4 regions of the Paraglaciecola aestuariivivens genome follow, and region 1 is predicted to be linked to each of the others. Evidence: predicted binding sites of a transcription regulator. Region 1 holds the regulator's gene; each other region holds the start of a gene.
The links. Region 1 encodes sigma-54, which starts transcription at its own class of promoters, with help from an activator protein. Its sites were predicted from a motif close to GTTGGCACGNNNNTNGNNT; they were not measured.
Positions count from the first base shown of each region.

Region 2: a site for sigma-54 is predicted at 1,822-1,840, ahead of fliE (flagellar hook-basal body complex protein FliE). Genes of this name have one in related genera too.
Region 3: a site for sigma-54 is predicted at 2,288-2,306, ahead of flhA (flagellar biosynthesis protein FlhA). Genes of this name have one in related genera too.
Region 4: a site for sigma-54 is predicted at 1,801-1,819, ahead of ACVCDT_RS09730 (DUF4097 family beta strand repeat-containing protein). Genes of this name have one in related genera too.

Region 1 covers NZ_JBRKBA010000008.1:16,831-21,049, forward strand. The annotation lists gene lptA (lipopolysaccharide transport periplasmic protein LptA) at 1-455, shown strand, start outside; gene lptB (LPS export ABC transporter ATP-binding protein) at 455-1,180, shown strand; gene ACVCDT_RS12445 (RNA polymerase factor sigma-54) at 1,348-2,841, shown strand; gene hpf (ribosome hibernation promoting factor) at 2,867-3,154, shown strand; gene ptsN (PTS IIA-like nitrogen regulatory protein PtsN) at 3,176-3,619, shown strand; gene rapZ (RNase adapter RapZ) at 3,620-4,219, shown strand, end outside.
Region 2 covers NZ_JBRKBA010000004.1:151,411-155,629, forward strand. The annotation lists gene ACVCDT_RS07570 (sensor histidine kinase) at 1-247, shown strand, start outside; gene ACVCDT_RS07575 (sigma-54-dependent transcriptional regulator) at 251-1,600, shown strand; gene fliE (flagellar hook-basal body complex protein FliE) at 1,897-2,223, shown strand; gene fliF (flagellar basal-body MS-ring/collar protein FliF) at 2,234-3,937, shown strand; gene fliG (flagellar motor switch protein FliG) at 3,975-4,219, shown strand, end outside.
Region 3 covers NZ_JBRKBA010000004.1:165,257-169,475, reverse strand. The annotation lists gene flhF (flagellar biosynthesis GTPase FlhF) at 1-94, opposite strand, end outside; gene flhA (flagellar biosynthesis protein FlhA) at 139-2,238, opposite strand; gene flhB (flagellar biosynthesis protein FlhB) at 2,363-3,487, opposite strand; gene fliR (flagellar biosynthetic protein FliR) at 3,499-4,219, opposite strand, start outside.
Region 4 covers NZ_JBRKBA010000005.1:229,567-233,785, forward strand. The annotation lists gene ACVCDT_RS09725 (sulfotransferase family protein) at 32-889, opposite strand; gene ACVCDT_RS09730 (DUF4097 family beta strand repeat-containing protein) at 1,065-1,736, opposite strand; gene ACVCDT_RS09735 (phytanoyl-CoA dioxygenase family protein) at 2,047-2,874, shown strand; gene ACVCDT_RS09740 (endonuclease) at 2,927-4,219, opposite strand, start outside.

The DNA of each region.
Region 1 (4,219 bases):
ACTTTAGTAAAAAGATTGAATTAGCTTCGCAATATCAAAACGCTGATGGCATTGCCAAAAAAGCCACTTACGAAGGCAATGTGGTGATCAAACAAGGTTCGTTAGAAGTTAAAGCTGACGCGTTAGAAATTGATGCTAGCAAAGGCGAAGGCAAAGAAATTTTTATTGCAACAGGCAACCCTGCAACCTATTCACAAAAACAAGAAGATGGCAGTACAGTAACCGCCAGCGCGGATAGAATTGAATATCACAGAGATAGTCGTTCACTTAGCTTAGAAGGCAATGCCCATATCACCCAAAACTCCAGCAGTGTTAAAGGCAAATCCATAAAGTTTAATATGGAATTAGAACAAATTATTGCTCAGGGCAGTGATCAAGAAAGCGGTCGGGTAATCACGACTTTTCAGCCAGTCACTAAGACGCCAGAAGCTAAAACACAGGAAAACCAACCTTAATGGCCGTTTTAAAAGCTCAACATTTGGCTAAATCTTATAAATCACGCCAGGTAGTGCGGGATGTAAGTTTAGAGGTGTCTACTGGGCAAATAGTAGGACTGCTAGGCCCTAATGGTGCGGGAAAAACCACCACATTTTATATGATTGTTGGCTTAGTGCCTTTAGATAAAGGCGATATTTTTATTGATCAACAAGCCTTAACTTTACAACCTATGCATGTGCGTGCCAGACAAGGCATAGGTTACTTACCTCAAGAAGCCTCTATTTTTAGAAAGCTGACTGTACATCAAAACTTAATGGCTATTTTACAAACGCGCAAAGAGCTTTCGACCGAACAAAGAGAGCAACAAGCTGATTCACTTTTAGACGAATTCAATATAAACCATATTCGCAATAGCTTAGGTATGAGCTTATCTGGCGGTGAGCGGCGAAGAGTTGAAATTGCCCGCGCCTTAGCTGCCGACCCAGAATTTATATTATTAGATGAACCCTTTGCGGGAGTCGATCCTATCTCGGTAAACGACATTAAAAAGATTATTCAGCACTTGCGAGATCGCGGTTTAGGTGTGTTAATTACTGACCACAATGTCAGAGAAACCCTAGACGTTTGTGAAAAAGCTTACATAGTCAGTCATGGTGAACTCATAGCTTCTGGCACTGCCGAAGAAGTTTTAAGTGATCAACGTGTAAGAGATGTATACCTAGGTGAACAATTCAGGCTATAGTTAAGCTATTCATGACTCTTAATTTACGAATTTTTATCCTTGACCTAAACTGGATTCAACCCATAATCAACTGATAGATATGAAGAAATCCAACTTAGCCAGCAAAATGTCGCAAATCAAGAGTGTAACTCGGCTGATAACAACAACAGACTAAGCATAAGAAGTAAATGAAACCCTCTTTACAGTTAAAATTTAGCCAACAACTCACTATGACTCCGCAGCTGCAACAGGCGATTAAGCTGTTGCAGTTATCAACCTTGGATTTACAAACTGAAATTCAAGAGGCCCTTGATTCTAATCCATTGTTAGAAATAGATGAGCAGCAAGACAATGCTAGTGACGAAAAAGCCCTAGAAACCAATCACAGCGCCGATGCAAAAGACGAGAGCAATTCACAAAAAGAAGTCAGCGCCGACAGCGTTGAAACCGGTGATGCCCTGCAAAATAACGATATTCCCGAAGATTTACCTCTAGACAGCACTTGGGATGAATATCTGAGTGCCTCTTCTGCGCCTTCATCTATGACCAGCGCCGGCTCAGCAGGCGATGACGACCAAGTTTTTCAGGGTGAAACCACAGACAATATTCAAGACCATTTATTATGGCAGATGCGTCTCACCCATTTTAGCGAAACAGACGCCGCCATTGCTATGGCTATTATTGACTCTATTGACGAAGCTGGTTACTTAACTATCAGTACCGAAGAAGTGCTGGCTAGCATGGATGATGAAGAAATAGAGTTAGATGAAGTAGAAGTGGTGCTCAAGCGCATTCAAATGTTTGATCCTGTTGGCTCTGGCGCTCGCAGTGCCCAAGAGTGTTTATTAATTCAACTTAAACAATTTGCTCCCGATACCCCTTGGTTAGAAGAAGCCAAGATGTTAATCACTGAATATTGCGATTTAATTGGCAGTAAAGACTACCGTACCTTAATGCGCAAAACTCGTCTAAAAGAAGACGAGTTACGCGAAGTTATGCGTTTACTGCAAAGCCTTAACCCTAGACCTGGCACAGCTATAGTCACGGGTGAATCTGAATACGTGATCCCAGATGTGTCTGTGTCTAAAAAGAATGGCCGCTGGACAGTAGAGCTTAACCCCGACAGCTTACCCAAGCTCAATGTAAACCAACAATATGCGGCTATGAGCAAGGGCTTAAAAAACGCCTCTGACAGCCAGTTTATTCGTTCGCATTTACAAGAAGCTAAGTGGTTTATAAAAAGTGTCGAAAGTCGAAACGAAACCTTATTAAAAGTGTCAAACTGCATAGTGCAACAACAAATGGGCTTTTTTGAACATGGGCCAGAAATGATGAAGCCTATGGTACTCAATGATGTGGCTGAAATGGTAGATATGCATGAGTCTACAATCAGCCGAGTAACAACCCAGAAGTATATGCACACACCTAGAGGGATTTTTGAACTAAAATATTTCTTCTCTAGTCATGTTGCCACTGAAACTGGAGGCGAATGTTCGTCTACTGCTATTCGAGCTTTAATTAAAAAGCTGGTAGCAGCCGAAAAACCAAGTAAACCATTAAGTGATAGTAAGATTGCCCAATTGTTAGCCGACCAAGGCATTAAAGTGGCACGGCGTACAATAGCAAAATATCGGGAGTCTTTAATGATCCCACCGTCAAACCAACGTAAGAGCCTACTATAGGCGGATTGAAGAAGGAGAAGGCGATATGCAAATTAACCTGACCGGTCATCATGTAGATATTACAGATTCTTTAAGAGACTACGTAGACACAAAATTTACTAAATTAGAACGACACTACGATGCCATTAACAATGTTTATGTCATTTTAAATGTAGAAAAGTTGAATCAAAAAGCCGAAGCCACATTACACCTTAGCGGCACTGAAGTTTTTGCCACATCCGAACATACCGATATGTATGCCGCCATTGATGCTTTAATCGATAAACTTGACCGACAAGTGATAAAGCACAAGGAAAAAGTTAAACGCCATTAACCCCCAACCATTAGAATCGCAATGGAAATAAAAGATATTCTGCACCCTGACTGCACTATATGTGCAGTTCAAGGTAGCAGCAAAAAGAAAGTGCTCGAATTGATTAGTCAAATTGCCAACCAGCATTTGATTGACATAGATCAAGCCACTATTTTAGCCAGTTTGATATGCCGCGAAAAAATGGGCAGTACGGGTATTGGCAATGGTATTGCGCTACCTCATGGGCGTTTACGCGATTTAGAAAAAGTGCTAGCTATAGTGGTAACCACTGAGCATGGGATTGATTTCGACGCTATAGACAATGCTCCCGTAGATGTCTTTTTTGCGATTTTAGTACCCGAAAATAAAGCCTCAGAACATTTAGGCACTTTGTCTGCCATTGCGTTTAAGCTAAATAATAAAGTGACCTTAGATAAAATGCGTAAGGCAAAAACCGATCAAGAATTATTTGAGGCTATCATTTAAATGAAATTAATCATTATTAGTGGGCGTTCTGGTTCAGGTAAATCCATTGTATTGCGCTCACTAGAAGATTTAGGTTACTACTGCGTAGACAACATCCCAGTTAATTTATTGCCAACATTAACCCATACAGTGGTAGACGAGTACGATCAGGTTGCGGTCAGCATAGACGTTCGAAACTTACCCAAAAACCCCAACGAGTTAGTGGAAATTCTTGATTACCTGCCATCGACTTGGACTATGACCATACTCTATTTAGATGCCAGCGATGACATATTAATTAAACGCTTTAGTGAAACCCGACGTTTACATCCTTTATCTAAACAAAATAAGTCACTATCTGCGGCTATCCATGCTGAAAGCCAACTTTTGGCCCCTATAGCAGAACGCGCTGATTTATACTTAGATACAGACCAACTCAGCGTTCACCAATTAGCCGAATTAGTGCGAGAGCGCATATTAGGCAAAAAAAGCTCTCGTTTAGTTTTGGTATTTGAATCTTTTGGTTTTAAGCATGGAATACCTAAAGATGCGGATTACGTATTTGATGGGCGCTTTTTACCCAATCCACATTGGGAGCCAGACCTAAAACACCTCACAGGC
Region 2 (4,219 bases), on a different contig from region 1:
TAAAAAGCGCTTATTTGAACCTTTTTATACCACTAAAAGTAACGGCACAGGTTTGGGCCTAGCAGTGGTAAGAAGTGTGGCTCAGTCACATCAAGGCCGCGTTCAAGTACACAACCAAAAGCAAGGTGGCGCCTGTTTTACCTTGTCATTACCCATCTTTAAAACCACACAAGCGACACATACCAATCAAGCTAATGTGGCAGAAACTCAATCGCAACAACACTACGCTCGTGTAGCGGGGAGCTAATATATGACCCAATCTAAAATTTTGATAGTTGAGGACGATGCTGGTTTACGCGAAGCCCTAGTTGATACCCTAATGTTAGGTGGATACCAAGTGATTGAAGCCGACAGTGGCGAACAGGCTATGATTAAATTGGCCGAACAAAGTGTTGATTTAGTGGTAAGTGATATTCAAATGGAGGGCATGAGTGGCTTAACTTTATTAAAAAATATTAAGCTTAAATATCCTAATTTGGCTATTTTACTCATGACCGCCTACGCCACCATAGACGATGCCGTACAGGCCATGCGTGATGGTGCCACCGACTATTTATCTAAACCCTTTGCTCCAGAAGTGTTATTAAATTTAGTTGGCAGATACGCACCTGCACAAAAAGTAGAGTCGCGTACTCCTGTGGTTGATGATCCCAGTAGTTTGCAATTATTAGCTTTAGCCAAAAAAGTGGCGCGCTCAGACGCGACCGTTATGGTGTTAGGGCCTAGTGGTTCGGGTAAAGAAGTTTTAGCCCGTTATATTCACGATCAATCGGCTCGTAGCCAGCAACCTTTTGTGGCCATTAATTGCGCGGCGATCCCCGAAAACATGCTTGAAGCCACTTTGTTTGGTTACGACAAAGGCGCATTTACCGGTGCCTTGCAGGCTTGCCCAGGTAAGTTTGAACAAGCCCAAGGCGGCACTATTTTGCTAGATGAAATCAGTGAAATGGCTCTCAACCTACAAGTGAAATTGTTAAGGGTCTTACAAGAAAAAGAAGTAGAGCGCTTAGGCAGTCGTAAAACCATAGCGTTAGATGTAAGAGTCATAGCAACCAGTAACCGTAACTTAAAACAAACGGTTGATGCTGGAGAGTTTAGAGAAGATTTATACTACCGCTTAAATGTTTTTCCATTAACCTGGTTACCTTTAGATAAAAGGGCTGGGGATATTATTCCATTAGCCGAACATTTAATAGATCGTCATTGCCTAAAACAGGGCAGTGCCATTGCTAAACTCACCGCTGCTGGTCGCAGTAAGTTATTGCAACATAGTTGGCCAGGTAATGTGCGCGAACTAGAAAACGTGATCCAACGTGCACTGATATTATCAGATGGCCAGCAAATTGATGCACAAGATCTTATGATCGAACAGGATATGCCTAGTGCAAATCCAGTGACTTCTGAGCTAGAGATTCAAGAAGAAGATAACAGCAAGTTAGGCTCAGAGTTACGACAGCAAGAACATCAAATTATTTTAGACACCCTGCAAAGTTGTAAAGGTAGACGTAAAGATGTGGCCGAGCGCTTAGGTATTAGTCCTAGAACCCTAAGGTACAAATTAGCTAAAATGCGCGAAGTTGGCATAGATTTACCCGCCTAACACACTTAAGTTGTACCCCTTTAGCCACCGTTTATACGGTGGCTTTTTTTATCTATGACTTAATTAAATGCAGCTATGCATAACCTTTGACTTGGTGGTGCGCTTGCGGCGCTTTTGTTTGATTTAACTAAGAGTCAATTTTATGACGTTAAAATTACACACGTCTACCTATTCAAGTTATTGAAAAATAACAATAAAATTAATTTTGCTGTTATTTTTAATTTGGCATTCACCTTGCTAATACACTAGTTAGTTAAAGCAAAAGTTAAATTGCAAATTGGCAAGTGGAGCGTCTTATGGACATTAAAGCACAGTCTCTTTATCAAGAATTACAAGGCATGGCCGAGCAGACCAAGTTAGGGTTGGGCGAGTCTAATGCTATTGGCGGTAATCCGTCTTCGCAGAACTTTGCCGCTCTACTTAGTCAAGCCGTTGGTACGGTGAATGAATTGCAATTGGACTCTAAAGAAAAAGCCATAGCATTTGATATGGGTGATAAAAGCTTAAGCTTGGCCGATGTGATGGTAGCCAAAGAAAAAGCCGGCATTGCTTTTGAAGCAACAGTTCAAGTCAGAAATAAAGTACTTGATGCCTATAAACAAATAATGAATATGCCAGTTTAGGAGCTAACGCGTGGCTGAAGCAGCAAGTACAGAATTAGCGATGAGTGATACGGGTACAGATATGTACTCAGATGACTCAGTGCCAGAGCAAAAATCTGGTTTTATGGACTCCATAGGCAGTCCAGATTTATTCCGTCAAATTACCTTAGTTGTGGCATTAGTGATCTGTGTGGTCATTGCCATTTTTATTTTGATCTGGGCGCACGAGCCTGACTATCGTCCTTTAGCGACTATGGAAACCCAAGAGTTAATCGAAACTCTAGATTATTTAGATCAAGCGCAAATTGACTATCGCTTAGAAGGCAATACGGTTTACGTGAGTGGCGAGCAATACCAAAGCATTAAATTAGGTATGACCCGTCAAGGCATTAGCCAAAGTGATTCGGCTGGTACCGACATCATCATGCAAGATATGGGGTTTGGGGTCAGTCAAAGGGTAGAAAAAGAACGTTTAAAACATGCCAGAGAAAAACAAATTGCGTCAACTATAGAAGAAATGAATGCGGTGTCTCGGGCTAAAGTTTTATTGGCTTTACCTAAAGAAAATGTGTTTGCAAGACGCGAGAAAAAAGCCAGTGCAACAGTAGTAGTCACCACTAGACGTGGAGCGATGATTTCAAGTGAAGAAGTGAATTCTATCATTGATATTGTGGCCTCAGCAGTACAAGGCCTAGAGCCAGACCGGGTAACAGTGACTAATAGTAATGGACGTTTGTTGAATTCTGGCTCGCAAGGGGCGGAATCTGCGCGTTCACGCAAAGAATACGAATTAGAGCAAAAACGTGAAAGTGAATACCTAGAAAAAATAGACTCAATATTAATACCAGTATTAGGTTTAGGAAATTACACAGCCCAAGCTGATGTCACTATGGACTTTACCTCGGTTGAGCAAACTCAGCGCAGCTACAACCCAGATTTGCCTGCTATTCGTAGTGAAATGACAATAGAAGATAACAGTATTGGTGGAGTGATAGCTGGTATTCCTGGGGCGTTAACCAATCAACCCCCAGTTGAATCGAATATTCCCGAACAAGCTGTAGGCACAGGTGCGTCTCGTACTACCCCTGGGCGTAACCACAAAGAAGAAACCCGTAATTACGAATTAGACACTACTGTTAGCCATACCAAGCAACAGGTAGGGGTAATACGTCGATTAAGTGTTTCAGTGGCGCTAGACTATATCACCACTACTGCCGAAGATGGTACGCAAACTAGCGTGCCTAGACCACAAGCCGAATTGTTAGATATTCGTCGTTTATTGCAAGGTGGCATTGGTTTTGATGTGACTCGTGGTGACTCTTTAGAAGTTGTGAGTATTCCTTTTAGTCGCGAAGGTGAAGTGGCACCAGTAGAAATGCCGTTTTGGGAAGATCCCAAGTTTTTACCCTTGCTTAAGCTTGGCGGCGGCATATTTATCATAGCGCTGTTAATCTTGGTTGTGGTTAGACCTATGGTTCGCAAGCTTATTTACCCAGATGATGTGAAATCAGATGATACAGATGCTGATGAAGGTCTAGACTTAGGTGATGAAACCATCAGCTTGTTAGCCGAAGAGTTTGATGAATCACAAGTAGGCTTCGCCGCTGATGGTACCTTTATGCTGCCAGACTTACACAAAGATGAAGATGTGCTAAAAGCCGTAAGAGCGCTAGTTGCTAACGAGCCTGAGCTATCTTCACAAGTGGTGAAAAACTGGATGTTATTAGATGAATAATACAAATTTAAATTCTTATTGGGTAAAAGGTTAGAACATGGCTGAAGAACAACCAACCGAAGAAGTAAGCTATGACGTCAGTAAATTAGAAGGGGTGGATAAAGCCGCTATTTTATTACTGAGCTTATCAGAAGATGATGCTGCGCAAATATTAAAGCATCTTGAGCCCAAACAAGTGCAAAAGTTGGGTCAAGCCATGGCGCAAATCGATGATATGACTCAGCCTAAAATTACCGCTGTGCATAAACACTTTATCGAAGAGATCCAAAACTACAGCACCAT
Region 3 (4,219 bases), on a different contig from region 1:
TATTTGACATGATCACCGCATCTCCACCAAGTTCATCTTTAACTTGCTTGAGCGCTTCACGCATGTCCTTGCCATAAAAACGTCTGATTTTCATATTTACTCCTCGTGTAACACCTTAAGTATTCACTTTGTGTCAGATTATTGACCCACTGCACTGACGATTTTTATTTGTTTGTCGTCCGGAATTTCCTGATACGACAACACATGCAATCCATTCACTGAGTGTTTTAAAAACTTCGATAGCACTGGCCTTAACATGCCAGATGTCAGTAATACTGCTGGCTCGCCAGCTAATTCTTGTTGTTGAGCGGCTTCATTTAATGAACCTTGAAGACGTTCTGCCAACCCTGGCTCTATGCCAGCCCCATCCGCTCCACCTGCTTGTAATGACTGGTGCAACATTTGTTCCAACTCTGGAGCTAAGGTAATAACAGGGATTTCTGCAGCTCCACCGTTAATTTCTTGAATAATGAGGCGTTTTAAGGCGATACGTACAGCCGAGACCAATACATCTGGATCTTGACTCTTAGGTCCAAACTCACACAAGGTTTGTACAATTGAACGCATATCGCGAATTGGTACCCCTTCGTACAACATAGTTTGTAGCACTTTCACTACTGTACTTAGCGGTAGAATATCTGGTACTAAGCCTTCAACTAATTTAGGACTGTTTTTAGCTAGCAAATCTAACAATTGCTGTACTTCTTCGTGCCCTAATAATTGATAAGCATTATTGGTTAATAGCTGACTTAAATGCGTAGCTACCACAGTAGCCGCATCTACTACCGTGTAACCTAAGGTTTGAGCATGCTCTCTTTGACTGGCTTTAATCCATACCGCATCTAAACCAAAAGCCGGATCTTTAGTGACTTTTCCGTCTAATTTGCCAAATACTTGGCCTGGATTGATGGCCAGTTCATCGTCATGGCTCAGCTCTGCTTCGCCTACAGTCACCCCTAACATAGAGATGCTGTAGTTATTTGGGCTTAAATCTAAATTATCTCGAATATGCACAGGAGGAATTAAAAATCCCAATTCTTGCGAAAGCTTTTTACGCACCCCTTTAATACGGGTTAGTAACTCTCCACCTTGGGCTTTATCCACTAAAGGAATGAGGCGATAGCCTACTTCTAACCCTATGGTATCTACATGTTGCACATCATCCCAACCCAACTCTTTGATTTCTGCGGGTTGCTGACTTTGACTAGTTGCAGGGGCAAGCACTTCTGGTTGCTGAGCGAGTTTTTGTTTACGCCAATGTAAATAATAAGCATACCCCCCCACTAAGGCACTAAAACCTAAAAAGGCTATGTTTGGCATGCCTGGCACTATACCCATTACAAATAAAATACCTGAAGTAATATATAGCGCCTGCGGATTACCTAATTGTTTAGACAGCTCGCTCCCCATTTCTTGGGAATCGTTTTCGCGGGTTACAATAATAGCGGTGGCAACCGATAACAATAACGAAGGAATTTGTGCTACTAAGCCATCTCCTATGGTCAATAGGGTATAGATTTCTACTGCATTACTAAAGGTTAGATCGTGCTGGATGATCCCAATAAACAACCCGCCTATTATGTTGATCAACATAATAAATAAACCGGCTATGGCATCACCTTTCACAAATTTTGAGGCACCGTCCATTGAGCCATAAAAGTCAGCTTCGCTAGTAATTTCAAAGCGGCGTTTGCGGGCTTCGTCTGCGTCAATAAAGCCCGCATTTAGATCCGCATCTATTGCCATTTGTTTACCTGGCATGGCGTCTAGAGTAAAACGCGCGCTTACTTCAGATATACGCCCTGCACCTGCGGTTACCACTTTAAAATTGATGATCAATAAGATGGCAAACACCACTATACCTACGGCATAATTTCCGCCAATTACCACTTCACCAAATGCCTGAATTACCTTTCCTGCCGCGTCGCCCCCTTCGTGCCCTTCTAGTAATACAATACGGGTTGAAGCAACATTTAATGCCAAGCGCAAAACGGTAGCGATAAGCAAAACCAAAGGAAAAATACCAAAATCCACTGGCTTTTTAGTAAACACAGAAACCAAAATCACCATTAACGACAGGGCAATATTAAAGCTGAATAAAATATCTAAAAGAAAGGCCGGCATGGGCAAAATCACCATGCCCATAATGGCTAATAACACCAAAGGTGCGCCTAAACCTGAGGCGATAGATTTTACTTGGCTGCTATCGAAGCGATTTAAATAGGAGGCTAATTGCATAAACGAAAAATTGACGCTTTGTTAGAGTTAATCTTATTAAAACAAGACAAAGCAACTAGTACGCCAAGTATGAAATTTATAAGGGTTTAATTTGCTAACCGGCAAATAAATTACGTTTCACAGCTTAGCGTCTTAACTCAGGAGGGATAGGCAAGTTAGTTTTTAAAGGTTTAGGACGCTTACCTTTACCTTGTTTAAAGGCTTTAAGTTGATAAACATAAGCCAAGACTTGTGCCACTGCCATAAACAGTTTTTCAGGAATTTCATGATCCGCTTCAGTAGAGTAATAAATTGCCCTAGCCAGCATAGGTGAAGCCACAATAGGTACGTCATGGGCGGTAGCAATAGTTCGGATATGCATGGCCATTTCGTCTACCCCTTTGGCCACTAAGGTAGGCGCGCGAGTTCCTAATTGGTCATATTTTAGTGCCACTGAGAAGTGAGTGGGGTTAGTTACCACCACATCTGCATTAGGTACTTCTTGCATCATGCGATTTGCCGCGGCTTGATATTGTAATTTACGAATACGACTTTTAACTTGAGGATCACCATCGGCATTTTTGCGTTCGTCTTTAACTTCTTGCAGTGACATTTTCATTTCTTTGTTGTGCTTGTGGCTTTGGTAAGGCACATCAAAAATCGCAATAGGGATCAGGGCGCAACACATAATTAAAAATCCCCAAGCAATCAGATCCATGGCATGGAAAAGGTTGAGGGGGTACAGTTCTAAATCAAGGTGCAAGGCTTCGTCTTCAAACATAATTAAGGCCACATAAGCCATAGCGGCCACCACCACAAATTTGGCTATGGCTTTAAATAACTCCACCACACTGTTCATGCCAAACATACGTTTAAACCCTGCTATAGGACTAATTTTTTGTGCTTTAGGGGCGGCAGAATCCCAAGTGAAGTTATAGCCACCTAGGGCAATGTTTCCATAAATACCCGCAGCAGTCACAATGAGCATATACAACAACACTGGCCAAGTGATGGTTTCAATGGCAAAACCCCAGGCTTGAAACATGTGAGTCCAATCGTAGGTTTCATCACGGGACAAAGTAAAAGTTCTTTGGGTCACTTTAAAAATGGCCGTGGCGATTTGCGATCCCATAATTAAAAAACAAATGGCGCTGGCAATTAATACCAAGGCAGTTGACAACTCTTTAGATCGGGCTATTTGACCTTTCTTGCGGGAGTCCTCAATCTTTTTGGAGGTGGGTTCTTCGGTTTTTTCATTTGCATCAGACACGTCTTACCTCCTCAAGGGCATACCAACACTAATTGGCACATCATGTTTTGTGCTCTATCCCACATAATTTCAAAGTGGTGTGTTAGGTTGTCTAGGGTTAGCCAAATAATTAATAAGCCCATAATTTGGGCAATGGCAAAACCAATACTAAAAATATTGAGCTGAGGCGCGGCTTTAGTCATTACCCCAAAAGCTAAATTCACAATTAATAACGAAACTATTGGGGCAAGCGACAAGGTAACAGCCGAGATAAACATCCAACCTGCCCAATGGGCAATATCTCTAAATTGCTCAGGGGCAAACCAGGCTTGGCCTATGGGAAAGGCCTCAAAACTCATAACAACCATGCGGATCATGGCTAAATGCCCATCTAATGCCCAAAACATTAAGGTGGCCAAAATTAAATAAAACTGCCCCACTGCTGGCACATTGATCCCATTGACCGGATCAACAATAGACGCAAATCCTAAACCTGTTTGCAAGGCAACTATCTGTCCTGCTAAAACAAAGGTGTTTAACACCATATTAGAAATAAAGCCTAAGGCCACACCTATGATGATCTGCTGGATAACCAACAAAAATGTTCCGACAGAAAAGACCTCTTGCACTGGCACAGGGGGGATCACCGGCATAATTAACAAAGTTAAAAACAGGGTTAATAAGGCTCTGGTGGTCGGCGCTACACTCTTTGCACTTAAGCCCACCATAGAAGCAAACAAGCCTGAAATACGC
Region 4 (4,219 bases), on a different contig from region 1:
TACTGGTTAATTTAAGATAAATTTGTATAGCCTATTGATAGGCCTTCCAAAATTGCGCCATGCTTTCAATGCTTTGCCAGGCAGGAGAGTTAAATACATGAGCATCGTATATGGTTTTCCACTTAGGGGCCTGAGGGGCAACTTTATTGCGAATAATATGCAAATCTTTAAAGCCGTAAACTGAGTCATCTTCATGGGTGACTTGCTCAACATGATTGAAGTTATGTTGGTAGTCTTTTTGGCCTAAAAATTGATAAATGCCAGACAAGGTTTGAGCAGGCTTGGCAGTTAGATCATCGTATTCTACAAAATGCATATTATTACGCCACCCTCTGGTGATGGCATCGCGTATGGCATTGAAGGCCCGGCCTACAGGTTGAGTGTCGTCTGCAAAAACTTCTACTCGTCCTCGAGCGGTTTTAAATTTCATCGCCATAGCGTTTTCTTGTGGCAGCTGACCTAACCCAGAGGTGCTTCGGTAAAGTTGTTCAAAAGAGGCCAATACATCGCGTAAATCACGTACTGTGACTATCACCTTAACATTTTCACGGCCTCCAACTAACTCCCCTGCCATTTCTAAAAACTCACACCAAAAGCGATTTTTATCAATACAAATAGGTTGTGGTGCATGAGTGAAGTAGCTTTGCAGCATATCACTCAGAACTTGTTTTTTGATTTTTTCACTGAGGGCCCGATCCATGGCTTTAAAGGCTTGGTTTTGATCCCAGTGGTTTCTAACGTTGACTAACATGTCAATTATGCCCGAAGTGGGAGTGGTATAAATGTGTGGATTTTGCGCCAAAATATTAGTTAATAAAGTCGAACCACTGCGAGGTAAACCGGCAATAAAATAAATGGTTTTGGGAGAATTATTGTTATTATCTGACATCAAACGGCCTTTAAAATTTAATATGAAATTGATTAACTGGATTGACCTTAAAGGGCTGGAAAAAAAAGTCAAGAGGCGGGATTTTAACTAATAGATCCTGAGCTTAATGAACAACTTAGTAGTAAACCTATCTGACTAACCCTAGTTGGGTTAGTCAGCAGTTTAGGCTTAAGAATTAGTATTTGTGCTCAACCTTGTCTAATAACTCTGTGTTGGCAATCTCTAACACAACTTTTTGGCGTAGAATGATACGGCCTGCCACATTTGAACTGGCATCTATGATGAGTTTGGGGGGATTATGTTTGCGTTCTTTTTCGCTCCACCATCCATTGCCCTCAGGCGACTCAAATTCTAGATCGCCATTAACTTGGGTATTGTGAGTTAAATAAATACTGCCATTTTTAGTACGTACATTCTCTTTTACTAGGCTTTGTGTTAGCAATATGTCGCCATTTACTGTAGTTACATCGCCGCCAATTTCCGCCCCTTTAGCTAACTCAACAGTACCGTTAACTGTGCTTACGTCTGCCTTAACTCGCAAATTTTTATTGGCTTCTATATTGCCGTTAACAGTAGAGACTTTAACTACAGATACATTTTTACCTAGGTGGATATTACCGTTTACCGCATCGAGATCTTTAGCGCTGCTATTGTCTGAAATTTCAATATTGCCATTGACTGAGGACAAATCACCTACTTCTCGGTTGGCCTCAATTTCAACGCCACCAAACACACTGCTGTAATCGCCATTGCTGTCTTTGTTTCCCCCAACGTGAATGATACAACCCGACAGGCCAAGTGCGATTGAGCCTAAAAGTAAATTTTGGATAGTTTTATTGTAAGTCATAGTGTCCTTCTAAATTTTTGATTAATGGTTAAATTACGAATTGGTTCAAAGGTTTTACAAGCTTAAGCAGGCCTTGTACCAAGATGTTAAGTGTATGAAATGCTTATTATCTTTCTGCAAGGGTAAAGGTTAGTCGCAGAATAAATACTAAAGGTTGGTAAAATACACAATTAATTAGTCAATTTGTTTATCAAGCGAGTCTTGGTTTATCGGTTGGCTGAATAAAGCAGACTTGTTGGCTTGTACTTTGTTTTAGCTTACGGCATCTTAAACGGCTTTCGTACTTTAATCGATTAAGGTGAATAAATTAATGCTTAGCCAAGACCAACTTAACAGTTACCAACAACAGGGCTATTTAGTGTTAGATGGCTGTTTTTCGCTGCAGCAAATGTTAGAGCTTAAAGAAGCCGCCAATCAAATAGTAGAGGATTTTGATCCAAATTCTAGCCGTACTGTGTTTTCTACCGAAGACCAAAGCCAAACTCGAGATCAATATTTTTTAACCTCAGGTGATAAAGTTAGGTGTTTTTTTGAGGATGGAGCTTTTGATACAGACGGCCAGCTAAAACAGCCTAAATCACTAAGTATTAATAAAATTGGCCATGCATTGCATAACTTGTCGCCAGTGTTTAAAGCCTTTAGCCACAGCGACAAAATTCGCTCTATTGCCCAAGACTTGGGGTTAGAAAAACCGCAAATTCATCAGTCTATGTATATTTTTAAGCAACCTAAAATTGGTGGGGTGATTCGCTGGCACCAAGACGCCAGTTACTTTTTAACCTCGCCAATATCTGTGGTGACGTTTTGGTTAGCGGTGGAAGATGCGACTTTGCAAAATGGTTGCCTGCAAGTGGGCGAGGGCTGTGCCAATATGCCGTTAAAAGAGCAATTTGTTCGGCATCCAGACGACACCACAGAATTGATTCAATTACACGATTTGCCTTGGCCAAGCGACAATACCGCCAAGCCATTAGAAGTTAAAGCAGGCACTTTGGTGGTGTTTAATGGTTTATTGCCACACTTTAGCGCGCCTAATTTGTCGGCTAAGTCTCGTCATGCTTTTACCTTACATATTACTTGCGCAAACACTGAATATGCTAAACAAAACTGGTTGCAAGCCAGCCCTAGCGCACTCTAGTTTGCGTCTAGCTGGGTAAAAAAAGCCATGCGTTTAGTGCATGGCCTAGCTATTAGAACTGAATACTCCAGTTGTTGAGCTGTCCTGTATCTCTGCGGTAATGGTCGCGAACACTTAAGCTCCACACCCCTTGAGCGTTGCCCGATACATTAGCTTGATAAGTCTCTACTATATTTTGTCCGCCGTCTTTTTTCGATTGCGACTTTAACAAGTAACTGCTGCCGTCTGGGGCAATGAGGGTAACGCTTATGTCTCCTCTAAAACTATGGGATATATTCACCGCAACACTTACGCTGTTAGCTGCACCTGTGCGATTTACGTTTATATCGCTAGTAATAGTGCTTCTGTCTGGAATAAATATCGCTGTAGTGTTTTCAAAGTAACTAGGTTGATTAACCGGCGCACTTACGCTAATTGAGTCGCTAAATTGGCTAGTTGCACCTTGGTTATCTGTAACAGTTAATACAACAGAATATGTGCCATCTGTGGAGTAACTATGTTGTACTGAACTTCCACTGGCTGTACTGCCATCACCTAGTGCCCAGCTTGCACTGGCAATACTGCCATCGCTGTCGGTACTGGTGTCAGTAAAGGTACAGGTCAAGTCAGTGCAATTGAAGACAAAAGATGCATTTGGCGCTTGGTTTGCAGGTGTACCTCCACCACTTATGCTTTGATTTGTATTAAATTGTCCTTTGGTGTTTACCCCAGCTGCTTGCCAGGTAAAGTCACTAGCTTGTTGGCCACTACCTGAAAGTTGCAATGAATAACCCACTGGGGTATTGCTGGTTTCGCTTACTCCAACGTTAGTGGACGTTAAGCCGGCTGCTGCGCCATCAGTAGCTGTCATCACTCCTTCGTAGCTGATAAAGTCGACGACATTGTTGCTGGCATCAATTAAAGCAATACCATCTGGAGCGCCATTTTGTAAGCCACTAAAGTCAAAAGCTAAAGTTCCCAAACCATTTTGTTGATTGGTAATCACCCCAGCTAAGTTCACAGTTTTATAAACTGTGCCACCATTGCCGTTATAAGCAACTAAGCTCCAACCTGTTAAATCGGTATTTGCATTACCTGCTACTTCAACAAATTCACCTACATCTGTACTGTCGTTGTCGTAATGAAATTCATTAATCCACACCGCCGTAGCTGGCGTGCCAGAGTCTAAGGTAGTGGCAGATGCTTGGGCACTGAAACCAGATTCGTTATTTGAGGTATCAATGGCTGCAACCACATAATAATAGCTAGTGTTGGCGGTCAACCCAGAGTCAACAAAACTATTGGTGTTAATTACACTGCTGTTTACTTTGGTATAATTACCACCACTAGTTTCGCTACGATAAAG